2 regions of the Virgibacillus dokdonensis genome follow, and region 2 is predicted to be linked to the other one. Evidence: predicted binding sites of a transcription regulator. Region 2 holds the regulator's gene; the other holds the start of a gene.
What was found. Region 2 encodes LexA, which represses DNA repair genes until DNA is damaged. Its sites were predicted from a motif close to CGAACATATGTTCG; they were not measured.
Positions count from the first base shown of each region.

Region 1: uvrB (excinuclease ABC subunit UvrB) is a predicted target of LexA. The motif match lies at 12,335-12,348, and genes of this name have one in related genera.

Region 1 covers NZ_LT745763.1:2,792,814-2,808,679, reverse strand. Annotated here, with positions in the region: one part of gene prfB (peptide chain release factor 2) at 1-300, shown strand, start outside; gene cccB (cytochrome c551) at 473-832, shown strand; gene ftsE (cell division ATP-binding protein FtsE) at 1,690-2,376, shown strand; gene ftsX (permease-like cell division protein FtsX) at 2,366-3,259, shown strand; gene B2C77_RS14785 (murein hydrolase activator EnvC family protein) at 3,366-4,775, shown strand; gene B2C77_RS14780 (S41 family peptidase) at 5,107-6,558, shown strand; gene B2C77_RS14775 (PDZ domain-containing protein) at 6,943-8,145, shown strand; gene B2C77_RS14770 (YkoP family protein) at 8,477-9,019, shown strand; gene B2C77_RS14765 (MGDG synthase family glycosyltransferase) at 9,127-10,281, shown strand; gene B2C77_RS14760 (IS4 family transposase) at 10,540-11,715, opposite strand; gene uvrB (excinuclease ABC subunit UvrB) at 12,420-14,402, shown strand; gene uvrA (excinuclease ABC subunit UvrA) at 14,407-15,866, shown strand, end outside.
Region 2 covers NZ_LT745763.1:2,153,293-2,169,158, forward strand. Annotated here, with positions in the region: gene B2C77_RS11675 (cytochrome c biogenesis CcdA family protein) at 1-491, opposite strand, end outside; gene B2C77_RS11680 (YneF family protein) at 2,002-2,223, opposite strand; gene sirA (sporulation inhibitor of replication protein SirA) at 2,276-2,728, opposite strand; gene B2C77_RS21875 (transposase) at 3,013-3,336, shown strand; gene B2C77_RS11690 (transposase) at 3,323-4,411, shown strand; gene tkt (transketolase) at 4,581-6,587, opposite strand; gene B2C77_RS11700 (DUF896 domain-containing protein) at 6,688-6,921, opposite strand; gene B2C77_RS11705 (YneB family resolvase-like protein) at 7,110-7,754, opposite strand; gene lexA (transcriptional repressor LexA) at 8,032-8,655, shown strand; gene B2C77_RS11715 (hypothetical protein) at 8,736-9,368, opposite strand; gene B2C77_RS11720 (MerR family DNA-binding transcriptional regulator) at 9,356-9,541, opposite strand; gene B2C77_RS11725 (dihydrolipoyl dehydrogenase family protein) at 9,816-11,156, opposite strand; gene B2C77_RS11730 (manganese catalase family protein) at 11,545-12,117, opposite strand; gene B2C77_RS11735 (spore coat protein CotJB) at 12,157-12,408, opposite strand; gene B2C77_RS11740 (spore coat associated protein CotJA) at 12,413-12,640, opposite strand; gene B2C77_RS11745 (hypothetical protein) at 12,834-13,073, opposite strand; gene B2C77_RS22515 (hypothetical protein) at 13,882-14,088, opposite strand; partial or broken gene tnpA (IS200/IS605 family transposase) at 14,200-14,590, opposite strand; gene glnA (type I glutamate--ammonia ligase) at 14,933-15,866, opposite strand, start outside.

The DNA.
Region 1 (15,866 bases), 640 kb from region 2:
AACATTATTGTGACTTGTCAAAATGAACGGTCGCAAATTAAAAACCGGGAAGCAGCTATGAAAATGTTAAAGTCAAAATTATATCAACTTGAAATTGAAAAACAAAAGCAGGAATTAGCTGAGATTCGTGGTGACCAAATGGAAATTGGTTGGGGAAGTCAAATTCGTTCTTACGTCTTTCATCCATATTCTATGGTGAAAGATCATCGCACAAATGTAGAAGTTGGTAATACGCAAGCCGTTATGGATGGAGAAATTGATTCGTTTATTGATGCTTATCTAAGACAACAGGTGAATTAAACCAATAATAATTTTTCATAAATTCGTCATAATTGGCTGTGTAAGTTGACCTATCAACCTCTAGCGCCTTTTTTGTAGTAATATTTGGAAACAGAAAGAGTTTTAAAACAGTAGTCATTGGTTATAATAGAATTGATGTATGATTAATAACATAGTTAGGGGGATTAGAATCATGAAAAAATGGTTATTAGCAATGCTGTTTGGCACTGTATTAGTGCTGGGCGCATGTGGGGGCGGCGATGATGAAAATGCTTCCGAAGAACCAGCTGATAAGGACGATGCAAAAACAGAGGAAAATAGCGGTAGTGTAGATGCTACTGCTGCTGAAGAAGTCTACCAGGATAATTGTTTAAGCTGCCACGGTGCAGACTTATCTGGCGGCAATGCCCCTGCTTTGACAGATGTAGGATCAAAGTATTCCTCAGATGAAATTGCAGACATTATTAAAAATGGAAAAGGAAGTATGCCTGCAGGAATGGCTAAAGGCGATGATGTTCAATTGCTTGCTGATTGGTTAGCAGAAAAGAAATAATGAGAATTAAAACAAAGCTTACTTGACAAAATAACAAGTAAGCTTTTTATATGTGCGCCCTGCATGGACGAAAACTCCTAAACGGATGAGCAGAAATTAGATAGAAGGCAGGCTTAGGTCGAATGTAGAAATTTGAAAAGTCGCTGAAGTTCATTATATTTTCGCTTGAGTTTTATAAAAAGTCGCTGAAGTTCACAAAATAGTTACTCGAAGTTCACATAGAAGTCGCTGAAGTTCACAATTATCCACGATGAGTTGCTACACCTTAAATCAAGAAAAAAACAGTAACCTTTTACAATTGCTGCTGTTTTTTTGTTGGGCTTGTTATAAAGAATTACTATTTTTTTCGTTTATATATAAGTGAAGTTACTTAAACAAGTCTCTAAATCTTCCAAATATGCGAAGAGCCCTTCTTCGGCAATTGCTTCTTTTCATTTACATCATGATTGGTAAGTATATCCACTTCTAAAAATAGTCCGAAAGTCACTTGATTTTCTATAATATGACAATTTGTTTCATATAAGCCTCACTTTGAAATACAAATGTAATAATTTTGTGTCTAAAAATGGTGCGGAAAGATGTTATAATTATGTAGACACACTCCTCACAACATTTATGAGTGGTTATCTTAACTCGATTTTTAAACGTGCTAGTCACTATCTTCAAAATTGAATAGTGCGTAAAAAGGGGGAGTGAGAAAGACCTACGCCTAAATATCCGAATTGTTCAGAAACCTTCAGTTATGCTAATTATAAGATACTATTGTCTCATAATAATAAAAGGTTCCTATACTGTTTGAAGATGTACACGATGCGTAACGTGGCACGCTACAATTAAAAAATAAAGGTGATTAATGAATGATACAAATGAAAGATGTATATAAAACGTATGATAATGGTGTTTCGGCACTAAATGGAATAAATATAAATATTGACCGTGGTGAATTTGTATACATAGTTGGTCCAAGTGGTGCAGGTAAGTCCACATTTATCCGGCTAATATTCCGAGAAGTAAAGCCAACAAAAGGAACGGTTTATGTAAATGAAATGAATGTTAATGAATTAAAAGAAAAGCAAGTGCCCTTGCTGCGGAGAAATGTTGGGGTCGTTTATCAGGATTTTAAATTGTTGTCTAAACTGACAGTCTATGAAAATGTAGCTTTTGCGATGGAAGTAATCGAGTCCCATCCATCACTTATTCGAACACGCGTAATGGAAGTACTAGATTTAGTCGGCTTGAAACACAAAGCTAGATTTCTCCCTCATGAATTATCAGGAGGTGAGCAACAACGTGTATCGATTGCTCGAGCTATTGTGAACTACCCTAAGATTGTTATTGCTGATGAACCAACAGGTAACTTAGACCCAGATACTTCATGGGGAATTATGAAGGTATTGCAGGAAATTAATGACCGTGGAACAACAGTTATTATGGCTACACATAGTAAAGAGATTGTAAATACTTTTAAAAACCGTGTTGTTGCAATTGAGGACGGGTTAATTGTTAGAGATGAACATCGAGGTGAATACGGCTATGAAGGTTAGAATACTTATGCGACATATACGTGAAGGATTTAAAAACATCCGGCGTAATGGTTGGATGACAATGGCCTCGATTGCAGCTGTGACAACGACATTAATTTTAGTTGCTGCTTTTTTAGCTTTAATGCTGAACTTAAATGAAATGGCAGACAACATAGAGAGAGATGTCCAACTCGATGTCATGATTGAACAAACTGCAACCCAGGAAGATATCCAAGCTTTAGGAAAATCTATCAATAAATTAGAAAACATTGATTCTGCTGTTTTTTCTTCTAAAGATGATGAATTAAATAAATTAATTGAAAGCATGGGAGAGGATGGACAAGCTTGGGAAATGTTTGAACAGGACAATCCATTGAACCATGTTTATATTGTGAAGGCAAAACAGCCTGAAGATACATCAGATATAGCTGAAGAAATTAAACAAATGTCAGCTGTAGAAGATGTCGTTTATGGACAAGACGTTGTGAAAAGATTATTTGAGTTTAACAAGTATGCAAGAACGATTGGTTTAGTGTTAATAATTGGGTTAGTATTTACGGCTATATTTTTAATCTCAAACACGATTAAAATCACGATTATGGCTAGAAGTAAAGAAATTGGCATTATGAAACTAGTTGGTGCGACCAATGGTTTTATTAGGTGGCCATTCTTCGTGGAAGGATTATTATTGGGTGTAATGGGTTCAATTATACCAATTATTATTGTGCTTACAGGGTATTATTACGTGGAAGATATCCTAAGTAAGCAAACGACGTACAAATTTATTGAACTTTTACCTTATACTCCTTTCGCCTTTCAACTATCGGGAATTATTGTAGCAATTGGTGCAGCTATAGGTGTTTGGGGAAGTTTGATGAGTGTTAGGAAATTCCTAAAAGTCTAACCAATTATTTTTAACAACAACATGAACAGGCATCTACCAGAGATATCTTTTTGATACCTCTGGTAGACAGAACTTAATAAAAACAGAGGGAAAGGTGAACAGATTAATGAGAAAGTTTCCAGTCCTATTATCAACCATTGTTGCAGCTTCTACCATCACATTATCAACGACTTCCATATCCGCAGAATCAACGGCAGATTTAAATGAAAAAATTGATGCATTACAACAACAACAAAAACAACTTGAAGAAAAACAAGGTAAGTTACAGCGTGACACAGATAAAACAGATAAAAAGATTAATAAAAACCTAGATAAACAAGGTTCTGTAGAAAAAGAAATTCATTCGATTGATACAGATCTACAAAAAACGTTAGAGCAAATAACAACGAAAGAAACAGAGATAAGTAACACCAATCAACAAATAGAGGAATTAGGAAAACAAATTCAAAAGCTCAAGAAAGAGATTACTATTCTAAAAGAACGTATTGCTAAACGAGAAGGATTATTAAAGGATCGTCTGCGCAACATTCAGCAAAATGGTGGCTCTATGAAATACATAGAAGTAATTTTAGGTTCGAAAAGTTTTGGTGATTTTATTAGCCGGTCATCTGCTGTAAACACGATTATGGATCAAGATAAAACGATTATGGAACAGCATGAAGCGGATAAAATAGCTGTGGAAAAAAATAAAGTAGACGTAGAAAATAAAAAGTCTGAAGTGGAAGAGCGAAAACAATCCTTGCAAGCTCAAAAACAGGATTTAGTTGCCTTGAAAGGACAGTTAGATAAACAATTGTCGAAAAAAGAAACACTAATGGCAAGCTTGGAAGAAGAACACAAAGAATTGGAAGCATACAAAGTAAGTGTAGAGGAAGAACAAGAAATTTTGGCACAACAGGCTGAAGCAGCGGAAAAAGCAAAACAGCTTGCTCAATCACAGAAGAGTGAATTAGAGCAGCTAGCTAAAGAAAAAGCAGAGCAACAAGCAAAACAAGAAACGACGCAACCTAAGTCCAATCATTCATCTTCTGCTAATAATAGCTCTGGCTCAAGTTCAAATTCAAGTGGTGGTTCAGCACCAGCGCCAGCACCTGAACAAAATATGGGGGGAGATATGATGTATCCTATCTCTGCGCCAATAACCTCTCATTATGGCACTCGCTGGGGATCAATGCATCATGGTACAGATTTCGGTGCGTCAATAGGTACGCCAGTTCGTTCGGCGGCATCTGGAGTTATTATTATGACGAATTCTGCTTCTCAAGCTGGGATGTCAGGTTATGGAAATGTTATTTTAGTGTCACATAATATAAATGGACAATCTTATACAACCTTATATGCTCATTTAAATAGTATCGGCGTGAGTCAAGGACAAACTGTAAGTGCTGGCCAAGTTATTGGTGCTAGTGGAAATACTGGACAGTCTACAGGGCCACATTTGCATTTTGAAGTTCATCGCGGTGGTTGGAATGGTTCTAAAAGTAATTCCATTGATCCAATGACAGTTTTAAATTAATTTTAATCCAAAAGGCATCAATCCTAATTCGATTGATGCCTTTTTTGCTGATAACATGTATAATGACATCATAAAGAGAAGCTGCAATGATTGGATGGGTTCACTCAGCCTTTGATGATTTACCTATTCCATGGAGGGGCATGTTTATAAATATATTGGGAAGAAAGTTAAAAAATCTCTCCAAAACGGAATAGGAACGATGGTAATTATTTTTTGAATTGCATATGTTATGATAACAAGAGAATATCAACTCTTGTTTGTTACTAAATGACAGTTGGTATGAAGGCTTGCACAAGTGAGATTCCTATGTTTAATGAGTTGAGGTGAAAGGATGAAATTAAGAAAGCTACATATTGTACTACTTTTTATATTAGCTTTAGCTATTGGTCTGGCTGGAGGTTACACGGGAGTGAAGCTAGCTCAGAAAACAACTCCACCTACAGAACAGTCAATGAAATTAGGTGGTGAAACGGCTGCCAATGAAGTACCAACCCAAGATATGGAAAAAGTGGATCAAGCTTTTCGATTAATTAAAGAAAATTACTTAGAAGAAGTTGATGATAAGCAGTTAACAGAAGGTGCGATTCAGGGCATGCTTTCTACTTTGGAAGATCCATACAGTTCCTATATGGATGCAGAAACAATGAAGAAATTTAATGAGCAAATTGAGTCTTCATTTGAAGGGATAGGAGCAGAGGTAAATAAAGTAGACGATGTATTAAGCATAGTAGCTCCGGTGAAGGACTCTCCAGCTGAAAAAGCAGGATTACGGCCAAATGATCAAGTTCTCAAAGTTGACGGGAAAAGCCTCGAAGGCTTAAGTCAAAATGAATCTGTCGCTAAGATACGAGGAGAAAAAGGAACCAAAGTGGAACTAACAATCCGTCGGGCTGGAGTTGAGGAACCTTTTAAAGTGACAATAGTAAGAGATACTATTCCTCAGGAAACGGTATACAGTAAAACGAAGAATGTAGACGGCAAAAAAACAGGTATTTTAGAAGTGACGAATTTTTCGGAACGCACAGCTCAGGAGTTCAAAGAACAGCTGACAAAAATGGAAGATAGTGGTATTGAAGGATTAGTGATTGACGTTCGAGGGAATCCTGGTGGACTGTTAAATGTTATTGAAGATATTTTAAAACAATTTGTTCCAGAAGATATGCCTTACCTACAAGTGGAAGACCAAAAAGGTAACAAAACACCATATCATTCTGATTTAAAGGAAAAGAAAAAGTACCCGATCAGTGTCATTATAGATGAAGGAAGTGCTTCAGCATCGGAAATATTAGCTGTAGCTATGAAAGAAATGGGCTATGACGTGGTTGGGCAACCAAGTTTTGGTAAAGGAACGATTCAGCAGGCCGTTCCTTTAGGGGATGAAAGTACTATTAAACTTACTTTCTTTAAATGGTTGTCACCAAATGGGAAATGGATACATGAAAAAGGTGTCCAACCTACTATTAGTCAAAAACAACCTGAATATTACTATACAAGCCCTGTCAAAATTGAAGAGCCGTTAAAGGAAGACCAAACTGGAGATAAAATTAAAAATATCCAAATTATGCTTCAAGGTTTAGATTACGATCCTGGGCGTATAGATGGCTACTTTAGTGCAGCAACAAAACAAGCAGTAACTTCTTTTCAACAAGATAATGATTTGCCTACATCTGGTGAAATTGATGCGCAGACAGCTAAGCTGATTGAAACCCAAATCATTAAAAGTATTCGTAATGGGAAAGATGATAAACAATTAGATAAAGCAATAGAAGAAGTTTATAAGTAATTTGTAAGCAATGAGAAATCATGTCCGCGAGTATTTGCTCGCGGATTTTCCTAAAATAGTCTCATATGGATGTAGAAATAAAAAACTATTGTTATAAAGCGCTGTTGCCTGATATACGAAGCATACATAAAGTCAAGCTGGGTACATTCATCCCTCCCGGGATTGTTCGTATCAAAGGCTATGACCTAAAGGTCACTTAAAAAAATTGGTGTAGGTGCTGTTACTTGCTACTGAGTTTACTTAGCCTCAAGCATTCCAAATTCTTGAATGGAGAGTCTGGCAGCTTCTATCCAGGATAAACGCAAAACATATATTAGGACACCTAGCTCGATGTAGATAATAATAAGTTGTAAGAAAGCGACTTTGATTATTGGGGTGATAAACTTGTTAGAATCAGGCTTATTAGAAATCGTTAAAGGGATAGGGAAAATGTTTTTAAACCCGTTATTTTACTGGATTTTTATTCTAATTATTGTTACTGGAATGAAGCGGATAAAACGGGAAAGAGAAGACTTCGGTATAAAAATTTACAATTTGTCTTCAGAATGGAAAAATACGTTTTGGCTGTCTATTATAGTAGGATTGTTACTTTCTGCGTTTACACTAGGTGTGGGTGTTACACTTACATATCCTGTTATATTGTTATTTGGTTTGATAACTATACTCATTAGTATAACGGGAAGAATTAACTTACTTTCGGCAAGCTATATTTTAGGGATAACCTACTTAGTCCTCATGTTTGTACCTGAATGGATAAATATAGAGACAATACTTCCTTTTCATATACATACAGATGTTCATCTTTCGGGTTTAGTTAGTTTATTAGCTCTGCTATTGCTTGCCGAGAGTATCTTATTATTTAGCTCCAGAAACGATGTAACCTATCCAGAACTGACACTTAGTAAACGGGGGATATGGGTCGGACAGCATCATTTAAAAAAGCTGACAGTAATTCCGTTTTTTTCACTTGTCCCAACAGGTTCACTAACTCCGTTTGCGGATTTTTGGCCTTATTTTACGTTAAATGGGGAGACATACGGTCTTGTACTTACTCCTTTTATTCTCGGTTTTGATCATATTGTACGTGCGCAACACCCTTCATTTGCTGCTAAAAAGCTAGCACGATCTACATTGTTATTAAGTTTCCTAGTGGCTGCGCTTGCAGTAGGTAGTATATATTATTCTTTGTTTTCATTTATAGCGGTATTATGTGCAATTTTGGGAAGAGAATGGATAAACTATCGCTTTCGTATTAACGAACACAATAAACCAGGGTATTTTCAATCAACGGATCTAGCGTTAAAAGTGCTTGCTGTACTTCCGAATTCTCCAGCTGATCGGTTAGGGATTCATGTAGGTACGTTGATCACTAAAGTAAACGGGAAGAAAGTGAGTCAACCTGAATCTTTTTATCACGCCTTGCAAACAAGTGGAGCTTTTTTTAAATTGGAAATCATTAATCGAGAAGGAGAAATAGAATTACTACAAGGGGCATGGTATGAGGGGGACCATCATGGTTTAGGACTATTATTTGTCTCTACCCCACACGATCATGAGCATCTTAATGTAAGTAATGGAGAAGGATAATTTATCAAATTTTAATCTTTTGTTTAACGTTTAATCGAAATGAATGAACCAAATAGCTACGCATGAACCTGTCTTATTCCCTTTGTTAATGTTGGGATAAGTCAGGTTTTTCTGGTTTCTTTTCACTTCAAATAAGTGCTGTAAAACGCCTATTTTAAGATGTTAACTGAACAAGTGTTAGAGAGGGTGTCAGCACTCATGAGGTGTATATCTCTCATTATTAAAGATTAGCGTTCCCTTAATTTTAGAGCCTTTTTGTCGATGGGTAATAATATTGAAAAAATGTTGCAAGCTAATATAAAAAAGTGTTGGAGTTGAGTGGCTCATGTTTATGCGCACCTGCTTTCTGTATTTTTGGGGAAGTATCGACCCAATTTATTTTACTTGCTCTAGGTTAACATATATTGTTGGCCCAAACCAAAAAAGGACGCTATTACGAGCTCGATTAACGAAATATAAAGGCGCAAAAATGGTTCTTTCTGATGGGACCGTAATAGAAAAGGGTGATTTGTTAGTGAAGATACATTTGCATAATGTTAAATTACTTAAAAAATTCTCAAAACAGTCGAATGACATGAAACGAGCCGTTATCATCTATCATAGTGTAAAACAAGCAATGCCAAGTTTAGCAACATATATTGAAAACCACGTGGAACAGGAAAGAGTAAAAGGGATTATTGGAATTACTAATTTATCAAAAGGTGGAAAGAAATTAGGGTTTGAAGAGAAAGCCTTGCAAAATAAATTTTATCGTATTTTCAAGAAAATAACATTATTCCCGATTAGTTTTTTAGCTGGGAAAAAATCAATAAAACCTGTTTATTTATTTATGTCAAAAGGGAAGTTATTAATGAAATACGGAAATCGCTGTTAATGAAAAATTTTTGCTTTTTAATCTTTCCGCATTCATTTTCAAGCCTAGACAGTAGAGTCTTTGCGATAGATGAAAATAACTCACTTTAAAACGATAGGATGAAACAAATGAGGCAGATGCAACCATCAGAAGCATTATTTCTTCCGTTTTTACAAATTCCAAGCGGGCATCACCATGTAGCAGATGCACTAATTGCTGAGTACAAAAGCATTTATCCAAATCATCGGTATGAAAAGGTGGACATACTTAGTTATGGGTATAAAAGTATAGAAAAGTTAGTTTCTTCTACGTATTTAACTTGGATAAAATATTTTCCGGAAGGATATGATCGTTTATACTCGTTTTTAGTTTATAAACAAGGGACTAAAAAAAGAAGCAGACAATGGCATTATGAAACTTTGTTTCGTCCAATACTACAAAAGGTGGTACAGCAAGCTGGAGCAAATATACTGTTTTTTACACATGCTTTACCTTCCAATATGGCAAGTGTTTTAAAGCAACAAAGAAAGATAGAAGCTATTACAGTAAATGTGTATACAGATTTTTTTATAAATGCTTTATGGGGGACAAAGGGAATTGACTATCATTTCGTTCCGACACTTTCCATGAAACAATATTTAATACAGTGTGGTGTACAGGAAAGTAGTATATTTGTTACTGGCATCCCCGTTCACCCATATTTTTATTATACGAATAGCAATCAAAATCAAAAAGAGGAACTGCAAATACTAATAGCTGGCGGTAGTTTAGGGACGGGAGATTTGGAATGTTTGCTAAATGAATTGAATTTATCTTCTCGAGCACATCTTTATGTTTTATGCGGACAAAATGAGCAGCTATATCAAAAACTTTACTCTAAAAAAAGTTGTCACATAACGCCATTACGCTATTTGCATTCTAAGCAAACAATGAATCAACTGTATGAGCGTGTAGATGCTGTTATAACGAAGCCTGGTGGTGTAACCGTTAGCGAATGTCTTATGAAGCGGAAACCACTGTTTATATACAGCGCTTTACCAGGCCAGGAAAGAATTAATTTACAGGAATTAACACGTTTAGGTTTAGTACAAGTAATTGATAAAAATAAAACAATTGGCAAGCAAATAATGGATTTTTTTTCAAATGATTACAAGCAACAACAACTGTATCAACAGTTGCATAACTACTTGGAAAATAGAGAGCAAGATTCTGTAGCATCTATTATAAAACGGATTACACAACAAACAAACCACAAAGGGGGAAATAGTATCTCCTATATATAAGATGGCGTAAAATAATCCACATAGATGAAGCCAAGCAAATAATCACTAGCGTTGCATAAAAAGTAATGCTTCAAGTCAAGCGTTAATTTTCCATTTGAGACATATGTAACAGAATTTTCTGATATATGTTATTTGTACACAATGAAAAAAAGACAACAGGCATGAGAGGTAGCCCTTCATCCATTTTTTGAATAGTATATACTTTTAAACGAATGGATCGTATGTTAAATCATCTAAGTGTAACACGTCTCCTGTCTCCTATTGTGCTAGGGTCTCTGCAAAAATTCGCTCATTGTCCCACTTTCGTCGTCCACTGGACTCTCGCTCTGGTTCTTTACGTACTTTCAAAATAAAGGTTGCCATGGATTGATCGTAACCATCCTTTATCCAACGCAACATTTCCAGCAAGGTTCCTTTGAAACCTATTTTATTTTTCATTAGGATGATCAGGCAAAAGGTAATCATTGCAAGATAGACTTGATTATAAACGGCATTTTCACTCTTACCATATAATGTTGTAATGACCAAGTGTTGCTTGATCCATTTGAAAAACAACTCTATTTTCCAGCGGTTTCGGTAGATATCGCTGATTTCTTGCGCACTGCGCTTGGCGTCGTTACACACAATCCGAATAGGCTTGCCATTACTATCTGTTGTCTCTATCAATTGTAATGGATGTTTCATGTTTCCGATTGTCACCATGGCATGGCGTGTGATGGGAGAAGATGGATCCACGAGTAACTCTTCCACGACGTGTACCACTGTATTGGCTTTGATACGCGTTGCAAATTTTATTCCTTTTTCCGAATAGGCATCGAACTTCGCAAAGTTGAAGTACCCGCGATCGAATACATGAAGCACATCTAACTGATAAACAATTAATTCATCCAGCTGTGTCTCATCCGCTGGTCGGGCTGGCGTTAGAATCATCTTATCTAGCGAGAGCGTATCATTGCACAACCTAATTGAAGTGTGCATTTTAATCCCGGCTTTTGTTTCTCGAAAATCAGCCCATTCATAGCCACTAAGACACATGGAAATAGTCGATGAATCAATCAAATGCAGCTGAAGCAATGCCTTTCCTGCTTTCACAGGTCCTAGTGTATACTGTACCTTTTGAATGAGATGACGAAGAATAGCTTCTGGTATTTCATGTGGGATTTGTCTATTCTTACGCGAGAGTTGTGACTTACTGATACTGTCTATACCTACTAATCGCTGCACCGTTTTTTTGCGTGAAACAGACTGACTGATTACTGCAAGATTTTCTGATTTTTTAAGTTGTGCGTAAATAAATAAGCGAATATAGGCAATGGTATCTAGCTTTTTCACATACTTGTCTACCCCTTCTATATCAATCATTTTTTGAATAACTTTTGTATCTAATGGATGAATGTATTCCTTGAATACCATTTTTATGGTATGATTGTCCATGAAAGACTCCTTATAATTTGGGATTTGGACAGGACTACCATTCCCTTATTATAAGGTTTTTTTATGCGTTTTTGTATTGATAATTCCTATTATTCTTAGTATTGACACGAGTTGTTTTTTCTTGACTACTTTATAAAAAGTTTATGCAACGCTAGTGTCAAATAATAGAGAGTCAAGTAAAGGGATATTAGCTGTGATAATAGGTAAGCTTTTTAGGAAAAAAGTAAAGATGTTTGAAGCATGTAGAGAGGATATTATCTGCATGTTTTTTTCACTAGAGGAAAGTATACGAATTTCGTGATTTAGCGTACAAGAAAAACGAAGGCAATCAAGATTATATAAAACAATTACTACTTCGCGGGAGTAAGTAATAAATGATAATTTTCCAAGGTTTAAGTTGCTATAAAAGAACAAATCATGCATTTATTTTATTATCAAAGGAGCCTGCGTTTCCCGCCACGTATTTTTTCGATAGGTGACAAAAAGTCCGTTTACAAGCGTTTTGTTTGCAAGTCGCAGAGCCTGCGTTTAATTACGATATGAAGCTTAAACATACTTATTGATTAGTAATTCATAAAGCATATGTTAGCCTTTGTAGGAAAGGGAATTATTACAATAACGAATATTTGTTCGTTTTTCTGTTAACATATGTAAGGTTTATGATAAAATGAATACTAGTTATGGACGGATCGGAGGAGAAGCTAGTGGAAAATCAATTTGAGCTAGTTGCCAAATATGAACCAAAAGGTGACCAACCACAAGCAATTAAAGAAATTGTTGAACATATTAAGGCAGGAAAAAGGCACCAAACACTTTTAGGCGCAACAGGAACTGGTAAAACTTTTACTATGTCGAATGTAATTAACGAGATCAATCGGCCAACTTTAGTGATTGCGCATAATAAAACTTTAGCCGGTCAACTATATAGTGAGTTTAAAGAATTCTTTCCTAATAATGCTGTGGAATATTTTGTTAGCTACTACGATTACTATCAACCTGAAGCTTACGTACCATCCACGGATACATTCATTGAAAAAGATGCGAGTATAAATGATGAAATTGATAAACTAAGGCACTCTGCTACATCAGCATTGTTTGAGCGACGAGATGTTTTAATTGTTGCGAGTGTTTCCTGTATTTATGGATTAGGTTCTCCAGAAGAATATAAAAGTCAAGTACTCTCTATTCGGACAGGAATGGAAAAGGATCGAGATCAACTATTACGTGAACTTGTAGACATTCAATATGCTCGCAATGATATTAACTTCCAACGCGGGACGTTTCGAGTACGTGGTGACTCTGTGGAGATAATTCCAGCTTCTAGAGAGGAACACTGTATACGCGTCGAATTCTTTGGTGATGAAGTCGACCGCATTCGTGAAGTAGATGCATTGACCGGGGAGATTATTGGCGATCGAGAGCATATTGCTATTTTCCCAGCCTCTCACTTCGTAACACGAGAGGAAAAATTGAAGCTTGCTATTAAAAATATTGAAAAGGAATTAGCAGAGCGTTTAAAAGAGTTACGCGATCAAGGGAAATTACTAGAAGCACAACGTTTAGAACAACGGACGAATTACGATCTGGAAATGATGCATGAAATGGGCTTCTGTTCAGGCATTGAAAATTATTCACGCCATCTTACTTTGCGTGAAGCAGGTGCGACACCATATACATTGCTTGATTTCTTTCCTGATGATTTTCTAGTTATGATTGATGAATCACATGTCACACTCCCACAAATTCGTGGCATGTTTAACGGGGACCAAGCGCGAAAACAAGTACTTGTAGATCATGGATTCAGATTGCCGTCAGCGCTAGATAACCGCCCGTTGCGTTTTGAAGAATTTGAAAAAGCTACGAACCAACTCGTTTATGTTTCTGCCACACCAGGACCATACGAACAAGAACATTCGCCAACAATGACAGAACAAATCATTCGACCAACAGGTCTCTTGGATCCAGAAGTAGAAGTAAGACCAATTGAAGGACAAATTGATGACTTAATCGGGGAAATTCATAAACGTTCCGAGAAAAACGAACGTGTGCTAGTCACTACGTTAACGAAAAAAATGTCTGAAGATCTAACCGATTATTTAAAAGAACTTGGTATAAAAGTTGCTTACTTGCATTCAGAGATTAAAACATTGGAGCGGATTGAATTAATTCGTGATTTACGTGTTGGTAAATATGATGTTCTCGTTGGAATAAATTTATTACGTGAAGGTCTTGATATTCCAGAAGTATCTTTAGTGACAATTTTAGATGCGGATAAGGAGGGATTTTTACGTTCAGAAAGGTCCCTTATCCAAACGATGGGGCGGGCAGCGCGTAATGAAAATGGCATGGTTATTATGTATGCAAATAAAATTACGAAGTCGATGCAAATAGCCATTGATGAGACGTATCGTCGGCGTGCAAAGCAGATTGCTTATAACGAAAAGTATGGTATTACTCCTACGACGATTAAGAAAGACGTACGAGATGTAATTCGAGCAACTGTTGCTGCTGAAGACCAAGAAACGTACGAAAGTAAAACGAAAAGTGTTACGAAGCTAGCAAAGCAGGATAAAGAAAAAGTAATAGCGAATATGGAAAAAGAAATGAAGGAAGCTGCCAAAGCATTGGATTTTGAAAAAGCAGCTGAACTTCGAGATGTCATACTTGAACTGAAAGCAGGAAGGTGATGAAATGCCTAGTAAATATATAACCATCCAAGGTGCTAGAGCTCATAATTTAAAAAACATTGATGTCAATATACCGAAAAATAAGCTGGTCGTCCTCACCGGTCTGTCTGGTTCTGGAAAGTCTTCATTGGCTTTTGATACCATTTATGCAGAAGGTCAAAGGCGTTATGTTGAATCTTTATCTGCCTACGCAAGACAGTTTTTAGGTCAAATGGATAAGCCGGATGTAGATGCTATTGAAGGCTTATCTCCAGCAATCTCGATTGACCAAAAGACGACAAGTAAAAATCCTCGTTCTACAGTAGGAACAGTGACAGAGATATATGATTATTTGCGTTTATTGTTTGCTCGAGTTGGTCACCCTACTTGTCCGAAACATGGGGTAGAGATTACATCGCAAACCGTAGAACAAATGGTAGATCGAATTATGGAATATCCTGAACGGACTAAAATGCAAATTTTAGCACCAATAGTATCGGGCCGAAAAGGGGAGCATGTAAAGGTATTTGAAAAATTAAAGCAAGAAGGCTATGTTCGCATTCGGGTAGATAAAGAAATGCGAGAAGTTACCGAGGAAATAAAGCTTGAAAAAAATAAGAAGCATTCTATCGAAGTGGTTATTGATCGGATTGTTGTTAAAGAAGGTATGGAAGGTCGGTTAAGTGATTCGATAGAGACAGCATTAGCTTTAGGCGAAGGAAAAATCATTGTTGATGTAATCGGTCAAGAAGAAATTACATTTAGTGAAAATCATGCATGTCCTATTTGTGGATTTTCAATTGAAGAATTAGAGCCACGTCTCTTTTCTTTTAACAGCCCTTACGGAGCATGTCCAACTTGTGATGGATTAGGCACAAATTTGGAAGTCGATTTAGACCTGGTTATTCCTGATTGGGATAAATCGTTAAATGAACATGCTCTTGCGCCTTGGGAACCGATTAGTTCTCAATATTATCCACAATTGTTAAAAAGTGTTTGTAACCATTATGATATTGACATGGATATGCCTGTAAAAAATATTCCAAAAGAGAAAATGGATAAAATCCTTTACGGCAGTGGTAAAGAAAAAATCTATTTTCACTATGTGAATGAATTCGGCAATGTTCGAGATAATCATATTATGTTTGAAGGTGTAGTTAATAATGTCTCTAGACGTTACCGAGAGACATCTTCGGATTTTATTCGTGAAAATTTAGAAAGATACATGGCTCAGAAAAACTGTCCATCCTGTAGCGGATATCGTTTGAAAGAAGAAGCACTAGCTGTCCAAATGAATGGGAAGCATATTAGCGAGGTGACCGATTTTTCAATTACAGAAGCACAGACCTTTTTCCAAGGCTTACAGTTGTCCGAAAAAGAAAAACAAATTGCGAAAATGATTTTAAAAGAGATTTCGAATCGGTTGGAGTTTTTAAATAATGTAGGATTAGACTATTTAACGTTATCGCGAGCTGCAGGGACACT
Region 2 (15,866 bases):
ATGCCGGTATTAGGCTCTGTGGCAGCTAATGATAATACGATCCCTAAAATCGGGCCAGTACATGGCGTCCATCCTAAGGAAAATGCTAGACCGATAATAAATGTGCCAATAAATCCTGCAGGGCGATTTTTAAAATTTATTTTTCGATCTTTCATTAAAAAATCAAAATTTAGTATACCAACGATAACTAAACCAAAAAACACGATCACTATAGCACCAATTTGCCGAATTATATCTTGGTACAAAAGCAAAAATTCCGATATACCTGAACTTACAAATCCCATCATAATAAATACGGCAGAAAATCCTAACAAGAAGAACACCGTATGAAATATGCTTTTTGCATTCATCATTTTATTGTCCTCAGCTAACTCATTTACGCTCATACCTGTAATATAGGATAAAAATGCTGGATATAAAGGTAATACACACGGGGATATAAAGGAGAGAAAACCTGCTCCAAAAGCTATGAATATATTTATTTCCGACAAAGGTATACCTCCTCTATTACTAATCAATGTGTCTATTGTATCAAACTGGCAATTGATGTCTAGCAAACATTTTTGACAATTAAGTGAAAACGTTTAAAAACCATAATTATTCATGAAATTTTAACCAATCTTCTATGAGCTTATAGATTACTCAATCACCTGTATTACTTAATTATTAAATTATATAGACTCATCAGAAAGAATTTAGCAGAAGAGAGGATGCTAATGATATCAATGCATAATGAACATATTGTGCTTTAAATGGCACCGTTTTGTATCGCTTAAAAACCTTTTATCATCCTTCTAATAAAAACTTCAATGAAACTAATCATTTGTTTAAACGTATTTTATATAGGGTAATTTCTCATAAATAAACTTGAACACTAAGAACGCAATTTATTAATATAATATAATGCAAAGAGTCAGAGAGGAGTTATGAAAAATTTATTTTATTTGTTGATTTTTGCTATAGTTGTTCAATTTATATTCTCCATCACTTAGAAATTACGAGGAGATATATTAGAAAACTTAAAGTACTTAAAAAAGAAACAATGGTTCCTAGATTATCTTAACCAAGAAAACTATTATGTTCACAACAAAAGAGTCCGTAAAACAATTGCTAATTTTAAAACAAAGAAACTTTAAAGGAAATCCTATTTAATTAAGTGTCAAAATAAACTTCACAAAGTTTAGCTCGGTGAGTCCCGCAACTCAATACGAACTTAAAGAAGCTCTGTAAAATGGACTGGTATGATGTTCACGTCGTCTTCCCTTGTTAAAAGCTCGTTTTTCATAAAATATCACTTTTTCTTAGGTAGCAGAGGAAAATATACTCGCTTTTCGAACGCCCGATCCTCCTCTTAAAGCTCGCTGTGCGATCTCGGTCGCTCGTTTTTCCACAGGAGTCTAGCAATATTTCCCCTGCAATGAGTATCTCAAAATAGAACCTTTTTCACCTCTTGCTGCCATAAAATTTCATGCTTCAAACGTTCAAAGTTTCTTGTGCCAAGTGAATCTCGCTTTAAAATCTTTACTGTATTGTTGATGCCTTTGGTATAACGGAGCCATGAAAGATTGTAAGATCTCTTGTTCCCAACGTAAAAACGTTTTTCTTACGTGGTGAAATGCCTATTCATCCATATTGGAAACACGCATCCATTCCAACATTCCTCCAATTTCTTCTCATCACTTGTTTTTATCCATTTATCTATTTTCCCAACCTAAAGTAATTCTGCTACTTTTACTTTAGGATAACAAAGAGAGGGAGAATAAGTGTATTTTTTGCACACTGTAGGAACTCCATTGCGTTTCAATAGAGGACACTACTACATTTAGTAAAGAGTCATATTAAAAAACCACCTTTTCTGCTTAATTTTTCACAGAAATAAGTGGTTTTAAGGAATTTTAACCCAAAATAATACTAAAAGTGCTAATAAAATTAATCAAACACACTTTTTGATAATGAATAACAACGTCTAAAACCGCTAGAACCCTTGGTATATCAACGTTTTTATTTCCCGGACTGATTGTTCATTGCACGCATCATTTGATTAATTTTCTTTTGGGAAGGTTTTTGACCCATTTGCATCATTAATGTTCGTAACATTTGCTCATTAATCGGTGGATTCTTTTTCATGTAATTCATCATATATTTTCTTGCAAGAAAGAATCCAAGAGCAACACCAATAATTAACGCTGCTACAGCGATTAATACGACCCATATTGTGTCCATGTAAAGCTTTCCTCCTTCGTGTTGTCTCTTAAAACAGTATAGTAAATTAATACTAGGAATACATTGCCTCATTATGTTCTGGTTGACTGTATTCCAAAATTGGTGTTATCCAACCAAAGTTTTGTACATTATCGCCAACGACAAAAAGCATTGGTTGATAACTACGTAATATTGGAAATAGCATTTCCTCAGCAATTTCTAACGTTTCACAATGAAATTTTAATTGTTTTTCACCAATATGTAAAGAAATGCATGCCTTCTTATTATATATACTAACCTTATGCTTGTCTATATTTACAAATAAATTAGCAGAATTAAAACGTTGAATTGTTAGCAAAATTCCTTTATAACAAATAGGGTACGTAATGTAATCAAATTGTCTGCGCAAAACAGAACGATTAGGTTGAGATTTCATTTCCATAAAAAACCGATATAATAAGCTACTTTTATGGAAATAATTCTTAGCTACTTCCTCAGTTAAGTGGTATATAGAATACATGTGCATAGGTATAATCTCTCCGATCTTCCTACTATCATGCAGGATTTTATTAGATACACCTATTATACGTGTTTCAAATTAAAAATACTGTCAGGTTTTAAAGAAAATTACCACTTCTTTTGTCTGTCTTTGGCGATCACTATAATATATTCGATTTAGATAAATAAAATTATTTACTAGAGTAAAAAAAGAGGCTGTTGCACAATCAGGTAATTGATTGTGTAACAGCTTTTTTGTGTATACACAAAAAAACAGACCACAAAGGGTCTGCTCTCATGTATTATTGATTTATGACAAATAAAAGAATAATACAAACCCAGTATACGCAAACTGCAGCAAATTATCAATTATATTTACCGATGGATGTAGAAGAAATGATTCCTATGGATGATTCGGTCCGGCTCCACTGCCTCTTATGTGAAAGGATGGATTATAGAGAACTACTACAGGCATACGCTTCCAAAGGGAGAAAACCAGCAGTCGATCCAGTCATTCTATTTAAGGTCATTACCTACGCAGCCTCGCAAAAAATCTACTCTTCCCGAGGGATAGAAAAAGCATGTCGTCGGGATATCAATTTCCGTTGGCTTCTTCAAGGGTATGGCAGCTCCTGATCATTCTACTATCAGTCGTTTCAAGCAAAAATATCTGACCGATACGGTGATGGAACAGCTCTTCTTTCAACAAGTCGTGTGGCTTTATCAACAAGAAGCGATTACCGGTGAAACCATCTATATCGATGGCACCAAAATCGAAGCGTATGCCAACCGGTATTCTTTCGTATGGAAAAAGGCAATCACCAAACATGAAGCCAAGATGTATACCAAATGGCAAGCCCTGCTGGAACAGATCAATACAACATACTGTCAGATTTTCACTAGTCCTTACGAGACTTTTTTAGAAGATTTGAAAAAAGTGCTTGTTTTCCTAGAGAAAGTAAAAGCGAAAGAAAACATCACGTTCGTTTATGGAAAAGGGAAAAGAAAAACGGTCCTTCAACGTTATCATGAACAAGTAAAGGAAATGCTTCAACGTAAAGAACACTACGATACTTCCAATCAGATTATGGGAGAGAAACGAAACAGTTATTCTAAAATAGACCATAATGCCACGTTTATGCGAATGAAATTAAAGAAGCAAAAACAGACGGCCTATATCAAGCCGCAAAATCATGAACGCAAGAAAAAAGCTTCTTTCAAAAAGAACATCAGACACCGAGAAAACATGGCTTATGATAAAAGCACAGATACCTATACCTGTGCCAATAACCAGCAGCTGCATGCCATTAGAAACTACACGCGAACCTCGCAGACTGGCTATCAATCTCAGGTAACCGTCTACGAATGTGAAGATTGTACAGGTTGTCCGCTCAAAGAAAAATGTACAAAAGCGAAAGGGAATCGCCAACTGCATGTAGCCAAGGAATTTCTGGCATACCGGGAAACAGCGCAAGAAAATATTCTAACAGAAACAGGCACACTGTACCGTATGAATCGTTCCATTCAAGTGGAAGGGACGTTCGGCGTACTGAAGGAAGATTATCATTTGAAGAAATTTCGTACGCGAGGAATAGGTAATGTACGAAACGAACTTTTAATCCTGGCATTTGGTTATAACCTCAATAAAATACATACGAAAATTCAAGCTAATCGCCTAAACCTCTATTATCATCCATTAAAGACAGCTTAAAAAAATAAAAAAAGGCGAGGCTTATTTAAGTGCGTCAAAAACCGATTAAATTTCCTTTTATCACCATAAATAAAATAATGCATCTTAAAACGAGCAATCTCATATATAAAAAGGAGCTGTCAGCAAATGCATATTATGCATTTTGCGACAGCTCCTTTTTTTATTTTATTTAATCAACAAATGATTCTACATGCTTAACTACATTTTCCACGGTAAATCCATATTCTTTCATTACTTTCTCCCCATTTGCAGAGGCTCCAAAAGTATCAATACCAATAATTTTCCCGTGTTCACCTACATATCTTTCCCAACCAAATGGAGACGCCATTTCAATAGCTATCCGATTCTTGACAGTTTGAGGTAGAATTTGTTCCTGGTAGTTTTTATCCTGTGCTTTAAAACGATCCCAAGATGGCATACTTACTACACGAGCTTCTATACCTTTTTCTTTCAGTTCAGCTTGGGCACGAATCGCTAATTGTACTTCCGACCCGGTTGCCAGAAGGATTACATCAGGCGTTTCTTTATTTGCTTCACTAATAATATAAGCACCTTTTTTAACACCCTCATACGCATGTTCTTTCGTACCAGAAAGTGTAGGTAAATTTTGCCTGCTTAACACAAGTGCTGTCGGTGTATCTGTAGATTCTAAAGCTAATCGCCAAGCTGCTTGTGTTTCGTTTGCATCAGCTGGTCGGATAAGCGATAATCCAGGCATTGCTCGTAGTGAAGCAAGCTGTTCAATAGGTTCATGCGTTGGACCATCTTCCCCTACCGCAATAGAATCATGTGTAAACACGTAAGTAACAGGTGTATTCATAATTGATGCAAGACGGATGGAAGGTCGCAAATAGTCACTAAACACAAAGAAAGTACCGGCGAATACATTTAATCCACCGTGTAATGCCATACCATTTAAAGCTGCGCCCATCGCATGCTCTCGTACACCAAACCAAATATTTCTACCAGCATAGTTTTTACGAGAAAAATCATCTTCCCCGTTCATGGTAGTTTTATTTGAGCCAGCTAAATCAGCACTACCACCAAAGAAGTTTGGAACGGTTTTAGCAATAGCGTTCAATACTTTTCCAGAAGATGCCCTTGTAGCTAGTGTATCTTGTTCTGGTTCAAAAACTGGAAGATCTTTGTCCCAATCAGCAGGAAGTTCACCGTTGAGAGCAAGCTCAAACTGCTTAGCTAATTCTGGGTACCTCTCTTTATACATTGCTAGATGTTGATTCCAGTTTTCCTCTTCTTCAACACCTCTTTTAACTATTTTTTGGTTGAAATCTTCATATACTTCTTCGGGCACATAGAAATCTTCTTCATGTGTCCATTTATAAAATTCCTTTGTCAGTTTCACTTCATCTTCACCTAATGGAGCGCCATGTGAAGCTGACGAAGCAGATTTATTTGGAGACCCATACCCAATGATGGTTTTCACTTCAATTAAAGTTGGTTGTTTTTGATTTTCTTGCGCTGCTTTAATAGCTTGTCTAATTTCATTGACATCATTACCATCTTTGACAGTTAATACTTGCCAACCGTACGATGCAAAACGTTTTTCAATATCTTCAGAGAAAGATTTATTTAAATCTCCATCTAAAGAAATATCATTAGAATCATAAAGTGCTATCAATTTACTTAATCCCAGATGTCCTGCTAAAGACGCCGCCTCATGAGAGATACCTTCCATTAGATCGCCATCGCTCACTATTGCATATGTAAAGTGGTCTACAACCGCAATATTTTCTTGATTATATTTAGCAGCCAAATGTGCTTCTGCCATTGCCATACCGACAGCCATACCAATACCTTGTCCTAAAGGTCCAGTAGTTGCTTCTACTCCATCCGTATGATGAACTTCAGGATGTCCAGGAGTCTTAGATCCCCACTGTCGAAAGGATTTTAAATCATCCATAGATACTTGATAACCTGATAAATGTAGTAAACTGTATAATAACATAGACCCATGGCCTGCCGATAAAATAAATCGATCACGATTAAACCATTTTGAATTTTTAGGATTATGGTTCATAAATTCGGTCCATAACGTATAAGCCATTGGCGCTGCCCCCATTGGTAGACCTGGGTGCCCAGAATTTGCATGTTCAATAGCGTCAATAGACAATGTACGGATTGTATTAATAGATTGTTGCTCAATTGTATTTGCCATTTCAGTGTAAACTCCTTTCATAATTATGCCTATATTCATTCTATAATGAAACCTACTTTGCTACAAGTGAAATCATGCACTTATAACAAAATAGGTATTGCTACTTCTTGTTATGCTTTTTTTGTAAATCTTTTACTTTTTTCGGTGTTACATCATTTCCCTCTGGATCAACTACTTTCATTGTTTTAAACTGATTTTTAAAAGATTTTCTTACACTCTGTAAGTATTCCTGGCGTAATTTTTTTTGTTCGTTTTGTTCAGAAATAGTTAGTCCGTCCACTTTGGATTTTCTTGCAAGCTCATTAATACGTTCGATCTTACCTTTTGAGAGCATCCATCTACCCTCCCTCATGCGTATATTTTTATTCTGTTAAATCATAAGTTTTCGGTGACAAAATTGCACTCTCTTTCATTGTACAATAGATGTCATTGATATAAAACAGGTGTGCTTATCAACATGATTCCTTTACAGTACCATATAAAAAAGAGAAGGGCAAAGAACTTGTCCTCCTGAGAATACCTTTATTTTTGTTTGCTTTCATATTCTTGATAGCGTCTATGAACAGTAGCCTTTGATACATTGTAACCTAGACCATTTAATGTATCAGCAATTTCTTTAAACGTCAGACCATTTTGTCGTAAATTAATGACTTCTTCAACAGGAAATTCTAATCTTTGCCTTCCTGGAGCTTCATTTCTATTCGAAAGATTTAAGGTGGGATCATATCCTTTTGCAATTGCCTGCTTCATCCCTCTTTTTATCTTTATATTATGTATTTTGCGTTGATACTCCTCCACAATCCCAACGATCTGCAACACCATGGAATCTGCTTCCGATAACTCTAACTTCCCTCCATGAAAGCTTGTATAAATAGGAATATGTAATTTCAGCAGCTGGTGAAAAAGGGCAATTTTTGTATTCCCCCTACCTAAACGAGTCTCGTCTTGAATCAATAAACAATCTGCCCTTTTTTGAGAAAAAATCTCTAACATCTTAAATATCCCATCTCGATCAATACTATATCCGCTCTCTTGCTCTTGTATACACGCTACCACAGTAAGTTGATATTCAGCTGCCAGTTTAACCAATTCCTGTTTCTGTCTTATTAATGATGTTTCTTGAGTTTCTTTGTCAGTACTTACCCTACAATATACAACTGCCTTCACAATGTTTACTCCTTCTATCATATTAACTCATTATAATAGAATAATATAAGAAACCTAATGTTAATGCAAAAGCTACAAGATAGAATGCGTCTGTTTTGGTCAGTTTTTGAAACATCTAATAGCCCTCCTTATACAATATAGAACTTTTGTTCGCTTTCTACCCCTATTATAACCGAACGCGTGACCTTGTCAAGTGTTTTTCGAACGAATGTTTGCGCGAAGTTTTATCTAATGGTAAACTAAGGTTAATTAATATTATGCGCGAGGTGATAGATTCATGACTAAACTTTCCAAAAGGCAACAAATGATATTAGACTATATAAAAGATGAAGTAATGCAAAAAGGGTATCCACCATCTGTAAGAGAAATTGCCAAGGCTGTGGGTTTAGCGTCTAGCTCGACTGTTCACGGGCATTTAGCTAGAATTGAAGACAAAGGCTATATTAGACGTGACCCTACAAAGCCAAGAGCAATTGAGATCTTACATTTGGAAGAAGAGAATCCTATTCCAAAAGAAGAAGCACTTTATGCGCCTGTTATCGGGAAAGTAACAGCAGGCTTGCCCATAACAGCTGTAGAAAATATTGAAGAATATATTCCGCTTCCTGCAAATACGGCTAATCCTGATGATAGTCTATTTGTTTTAGTAATTGAAGGAGAGAGTATGATTGAAGCTGGAATTTTAGATGGAGATATGGTAATCGTTAAACAGCAAAACACAGCACAAAATAGCGAAATTGTTGTTGCAATGACAGCAGATAATGAAGCAACCGTAAAACGTTTTTTTAAAGAAAAAGATCATATACGATTACAACCAGAAAATGCAACCATGGAGCCGCTTATATACGATAATGTAACCATTTTAGGGAAGGTTATTGGATTGTATCGACATATACACTAAAAAACTGCCAGTTGGCAGTTTTTTTTGTGTATAAATATTGGGTTACTATGAATTTTGTTTTGTCATCATTCCCCCGTATATTAGACAGGACAATAAATATGCACATAGTAAACGGGGCTCTTTTCCTTAATTTGTGATAGATAAAACAATGAATAGCAGTATTCTTCTAGACGCAACTGATGTGTAATGGCATGTTCCTTTGCTTCATTCAATATTTCTTGCATCTTTCTCATATCAGAAAAAGGATTCCCGACAAAATTATAACGAAGTGCTGTTGGAAAACTAATTTTTTTGATATCTTGATCGATACTAGAAATAATGTTAGAGCAATATACTTCTCCTTTTTTAGGATGATGAAAATCTCTTAAGTTGTTTTGATAAACAATCATCGAAGTCTTATTCCAAAAAACATCTTCTTGGGAGTCATACAGATTGGATTCATTAATATTGAAGCCTTTATCATCAGCTGTAAAGTTAAATCCATCACAGGTAAATATATAATTATCCTTAACCACTTCCCACATATTTGGTTTTGTTTGAAAAGAGGCTAGCCTTCTATTTAACTCTTGTAAAAAATAGATTTTTTTATCTAATAACTCTCTCTCTAGCAATAATGTCTCTAAATAACTCTCGTTAAATTTCGATACATCTGTCAAATCTTTATAATCAAGCCAGTTCTTAATTGTTTTTAAAGGTACACCTAATTCACGCAACCAAGTGTTACATTACTAAACTTCAAAGCGTCATTCAAAGAATAATACCTATATTTATTATCTTTAACAACAGAAGGAGTAACTAAATTCTCTTTATCGTAATAGCGCACTGTATCACTAGACACTCCATGAAATTTGGCTATGTCTCCTGTTTTAAAATATTTCTCAGCCATATGTTAAAATCTCCTTTGTTTTGTCTTTAAAAGCGACTAGCATAAGGTACCTCTACTATCTGTAGATGTTATCTAACATACTACAGAATACGTTACAATTCTAAATTTATCAACAGACGAAACGCTACTTAACAAGACAAAAAAGAAGAAGAAATTGAAAAAGACCTGTAATGAACACAAGTCTTTTACTCTAGTAATATAAAAGGTGCCTGCTTGAATTCGTTTATTCAAGACTTGAGGATAACATATGGTATTAAAAACACTTTTATTTTAATTATTCAACAGCTGCGTTGCTTAATTGTGTCAGAATTTCACTATAAGACGGATATGGATGAATTGTATCCTTTAGTTTATGGAAGGGAATATGGAATGTTTTCATAAGTTGCAATTCGCCCAATAACTCACAGGCTCTTTCCCCTAAAATACTTGCTCCAATTATAAATCCATCTTGATCACAAATTATTTTGGCTTCTCCGGTTGTCTTTTGATCAACAACAGCCCTATCTAATTCAGAATAGCTTACTGTATAAACATTAAACTTGTCTTGAAATTTCTCCCTTGCTTCATTTTCAGTCATCCCTGTTCTAGCCAGTTCTGGATGTGTGAAGGTGCACCAAGCTGGGTGTTGCTCTATTGGGGTATGCATTTCTAAAAATGCATGTCGCATTGCCTGTTTAGCTTGAAATCCAGCCATATGAGAAAATAAATAAGGACCAACCACATCTCCTACAGCATAAATGTTGCGAACTGAAGTTTCATTATATTCATTAACTTCAATGCCCTTGTTAGTATAGCGAATCCCCAGATCATCTAAACCAATTTTTTCTATATTCGGCTTTCTACCTAAGGCAAACAATATCTGTTCTGCTTCAATATGTTCAAGTACATCGTTCCTATCTATAGTTAGGGTTGTAGTACAATTTGCTTGTTTTACTTCAAGCGCCTTCGCGGATGTATACAGTTGCACCCCTTCCTCTTCCAACGTACCCTGGAGCTGTTGTGCTAAGCCTTTTTCCTCTCTAAATAAAATACGGTCAGCCATTTCAACTAGTTTTACTTGCACTCCTAAACGTTGAAAAGCTTGCGTTAATTCAACACCAATAGGGCCACCCCCTACAACGATTAGATTGTTTGGTAAATCTTCAAGTTGAAAGACGTTCTCATTTGTTAAATAGTTAACCTGATTAATTCCTTTAATAGAAGGAATAAGAGCTCTTGATCCAGTGGCAATAACTATTTTTTCAGCAGTAATGGTTTCATGAGCTACACGTATGCTGTGTTGATCGTTAATTTTCGCATCACCTTGAATATATTCAATACCTGCAGCTTGTAATTGCTCTACTGCCTCCGCTTGATGCGCTTTTTCTATTAATTGACGAACTTTACTCATTATTTGCTTCCCGTCTACTTCAATGTTGGCATATTTTTTCGCCGCATGAATTTCATCAGCAAGTTGAATAAGTGCTTTACTTGGAATACAACCCGCCCAAGTACATTCTCCACCTGGCTTATATTTGTCAACTAATACAACTTTTTTTCCCATACTAATTGCTTCCATAGCGGTGTTTAGACCACCTGCTCCTGCACCAATTATTGCTACATCATATGTGAACATTGTACAACTACTCCTTTATCTATAGTTACTATGTTTGTAAGTATAAACTATGGAACGATTCCAGAGTCAATACGTATTGCCATACTCCGGCTTACAAAACTGGATACACAGAAATCTGTAGTTCACTCGAATCTGGTTTCTTGCGTTATATTTAGGTTTTACTTTGTATGGAAATCACAAGGATCATCCGAAGTGTAGTAGCATATTTTTCCACTCGGTATAAAAGTATGCGCAACCCACCTATACTTCGTCGTGTGTCACCTTCCAGCGCTCCCCTTTCTTGATAATATTTTAAACAAGGTATAGAATGCGAAACCGTCTTATTTTACAATAAGTAAAGTAACTATTCGCCCTTTACCGTCTAATGAACTAATGTTTATAGGAAATATTAACTAAAATATTTTTTTTGATCTCTTTCCTCTTTTAAAATTTCTACAGCCTCTCTAAAACGTTGTGAATGTATAATTTCTCTTTCCCTTAAAAATTTCAAGCTATCGTTTAAATCAGGATCATCGGACATATCAATAATCCATTGATATGTCGCCCGCGCCTTTTCTTCCGCAGCAATATCTTCATACAAATCGGCAATAGGATCTCCTTTTGCCTGGATATAAGTGGCAGTGAATGGAGCGCCTGCTGCATTATGGTAGAACAACGCTCTATCGTGATTAACAAAATGTTCACCAAGACCAGCCTGCTTTAATTGTTCGGGAGTTGCATCTTTCGTTAATTTATAAATCATCGTTGCAATCATTTCCAGATGCGCAAATTCTTCAGTTCCAATGTCATTTAAAAGTCCTACTACTTTATCTGGTATAGTGTAACGTTGGTTTAAATAACGAAGTGCAGCAGCAAGTTCTCCATCTGCTCCTCCATATTGTTCAACGAGAAATTTTGCCAACATTGGATTACAAGTACTGACCTTTACTGGGTATTGTAGCTTTTTTTCATAATACCACATCTTGGCTTCCTCCTATCCAAAATGATATGATATATAATTTTAAACTTGCCATGGCCAAGGGGTATCTTTCCAATTCCATGGATAGTCAGAAAAACTTTTTCCAAAATGCATAAGTGGTCCAAATTTCTTTTCAAAGTCCATTTTTAATTGCATCGTTTCCTTTGATAAATTATTAAATTGTTGAATAGCTTCAAAATCGTTAGGATGGGTATCTAAATAAAGGTTTAAATCAACTAGGACAAAATCGTTTGCTTGAATTTCTTCGAGCAGCCGATAATATTCGGGAGGCATTTGCTTATTCACCTTGTTCGTCTCCTTTATGAGGGTTTGGATAAGGACTATATAATTGAGGCCAAAGTGTACCATGATAGAGTGCTTCTTTTGGAGTGTTAAATTGTTTTAATCCATATGGTTGAAACCCCATATATAATTGAGGTGGAGTAGCATAACTTTTCACTTTACTGGGTTTACATGGATCATACGGACTTATATAAGGTTTCCAATATTTATATTGTGTGAACATAATTGTCTCCTTTCTTTATCTTCTATTTTATATATATGATTGTTACTTGCATTTATTCTTATTAATGATGCAGACAAAATGTACACTACCAAAGTTTAGCAGGTGCCTCAACATAGATAAATACAAATAAAGTTGATATAAATCTCCCATTAAGACTCTATGAAACAAAGAAACGAAGCACTAATATGCTTCGTCACCATACAACATTTCGTAATTCTTTTTCTTCATTACCAGTTTTCAGCACCCCATCTGATTGCGCTTTCAAGATAATGCTGTTTACGTTGTCTAAATTTATTATTGTATTTTTACTTTTGTACCAATTAGAATCATAGCGCTTTAAACTAAAGAAAAAATCATTTTTACTTTCTCGCTCCTCCTCTGTAACAACTTCAGTACCATCTGTCATATGAAACGTGATTATATATTTTTTCACTCCTTACACCTCCTTTATTTCTATAATATGATAAAATTAATAAATTTTCTCGTTTTACACCTTATCGTAAAATGAGCATTAAAATAAAGCTTCTTTTCATTACATAAAATAATCACTACAAAATTCACTTTATGTACTTACCATCGTAACCTAACTATTTTTTTGATTCAATTCAATCTAAACGTGCATAATCTATTTTTGTTCTGCTACTATAAATGCTAATTTTTAAGTATGTACAAAAACGTTCATTTACCGTACGCATTTTTGATTCCCAGTGTATATTACAACTGATAGGCCAGCACTTGTAGTAGCTGGCTTTTGGCTACCAAATCTATGCGAGTATAGGTCATCATGTCAAGTTGTAATTATTCATGTACATGTAAAGATTAGCACGCTTTAAGCGAAAGCGTACATACTTAGACAAGCAAAAAACCACATTTTGAAAGAGAGATATGTGCTAAGAAGAAAACCCTTCCACCGTCCTTGCTAAGCTTGTTAGTATCCTAGAAATATCCGAATTATAGTGATATTCTATAGAGTAAAAAGTACTCCCACCTATTGTTGTGCATCAATGTTTAATAAAATTTTCAAATAATGCTCCCCTTTCTTATTTTAGGAAACGACATCTTAAAGAAATATGTCCCCTACCTTCGTTTTCGCTATGTCAATATTTACATGGTTAATAGAATGAATTTAACAGTTAGGTTATTACTGATACGAGTAACTTTTTTTACTATTCTACTCTAACGTATTTATTACTTGCTGTAACATAATAAATTGCGCCTTTACTATTTTTGACCTTATACTGTTAGCCATTACCGACTTTTAATTTGTTAACAATGGTCGGAAAACCTTCCCCTTTGTTTAGATGGCCAACAACATATATATCCGTCCAAGAAGGTTGATTATAAAAACGGAGATGACCATCGTGAATAGATTCTACTCGTCTACCAATAAAGTCAACATGTATATTCATTAATTTATTAGGGTGCCCTTGTAAATCTCTTTTGTGCACCTAAAAATAAATTTCTTGAAGAAGTACTTTGTTTGGCTCGACCTGTTGCACCTTGTACCACTTTCCTTGCTCAAAGGCCTTAGCTGAAGCATCCTCAAAGCTAGACTAAACTCATTCTTCTATCCTAAATATTTCGTCCTTATCTTCATTGAATTGATTTGCTACATAATTTCTTATTATTTCTTCCGTTACCGTTCCTACGGTGGCACAAAAATATCCTCTTGCCCACAGGTGCTGCCCCCAATATCTCTTTTTGAGTTCTGGAAACTCATCCTGCAATAATCTCGATGATCTTCCTTTTAGATACTAATATTTTACTTGGAGCAATACTTGGAGGACAAGATAATAATAAATGAATGTGATCTTTCCCAACACTTCCTTGCAATATGGTAATCCCTCTGGCTTCACAACTTTTTCTTATCAAATCACGCACTCTCACCGCTATGTGACCGCCCAAAACCTTATATCTATACTTTGTCACCCATATGACATGATACTTGATATTCTACACAGCATGACTATTTTTCTATATCCATCCATACTTTCACCTCTTCACTTCGTATGGACAAAAAAGGTAAGGCTAAAAGCGGACACCGTCTTTAGACGGTGGAGTTAGACCATGCATTTGTAAGTTAAAAATAAAGTAGGTAACTATTAAAAATGCACACATATATAATAAAATAAAAGAAAAAGGTATGAATGACTTTGAGGATCATATGAGTATTTTCTAGATGAATGATTCTCTTTTTCTGGGTAATCTCTGGGCATTCACCCAGAGACCAACAAGCTATGATTTGATACACCAAAAAACCCTCGACACCAATAGTGCCAAGGGCTTCCGCTATTAATAAGTTCTTAAATATTGCTCTCTTTCCCACGGGTGTACTTGTGTTTTAAACATTTCCCATTCGATTTCCTTTGCTTCAACAAAGTGTTCGAAAAGGTGTTCACCTAAGGAATTTACAATAACTTCACTTTTCTTTAATTCTTCTAATGCGTCCGCTAAGGTGCTAGGTAAATCGTGAACACCATTTTCTTCACGTTCTTCTTTAGACATCACATAAATATTACGATCAACTGCTGGTGGCGGAGTCATTTCATTTTCGATACCGTCTAAGCCAGCTGCTAGTAAAGAGGCAAGTGCTAAATATGGATTTGCTGATGGATCCACACTACGAGCTTCTACACGCGTGCTAATACCACGAGAATTTGGAATCCGCATGAGACAACTTCGATTTGCACCAGACCAAGCAATATAACTAGGAGCTTCATAACCAGGAACTAGACGTTTATAGGAATTAACGGTTGGGTTTGTAATCGCTGTGAAGCTACCAGCATGTTTAATAATACCCGAAATAAATTGAAAAGCCGTCTTACTTAACCCCATATCACCGTCTTTATCATAAAATGCATTTTCTCCATTTTTAAATAACGACATATTCACGTGCATGCCGGAGCCATTCACTCCAAATAATGGTTTCGGCATGAAGGTTGCGTGCAAATTATGCTTACGGGCAATTGTTTTTACAACCAATTTAAACGTTTGAATATCATCTGCATGCTTTACCGCATCTGAATATTTAAAATCAATTTCATGTTGACCAGGAGCAACTTCGTGGTGGGAAGCTTCAATTTCAAAACCCATTTCTTCTAATTCAAGAACGATGTCTCTACGGCAGTTCTCCCCTAAGTCTGTTGGTGCAAGATCAAAATAGCCTCCGTGATCGTTTAATTCCATAGAGGGATCGCCTTTTTCATCTAGCTTAAAGAGGAAAAAT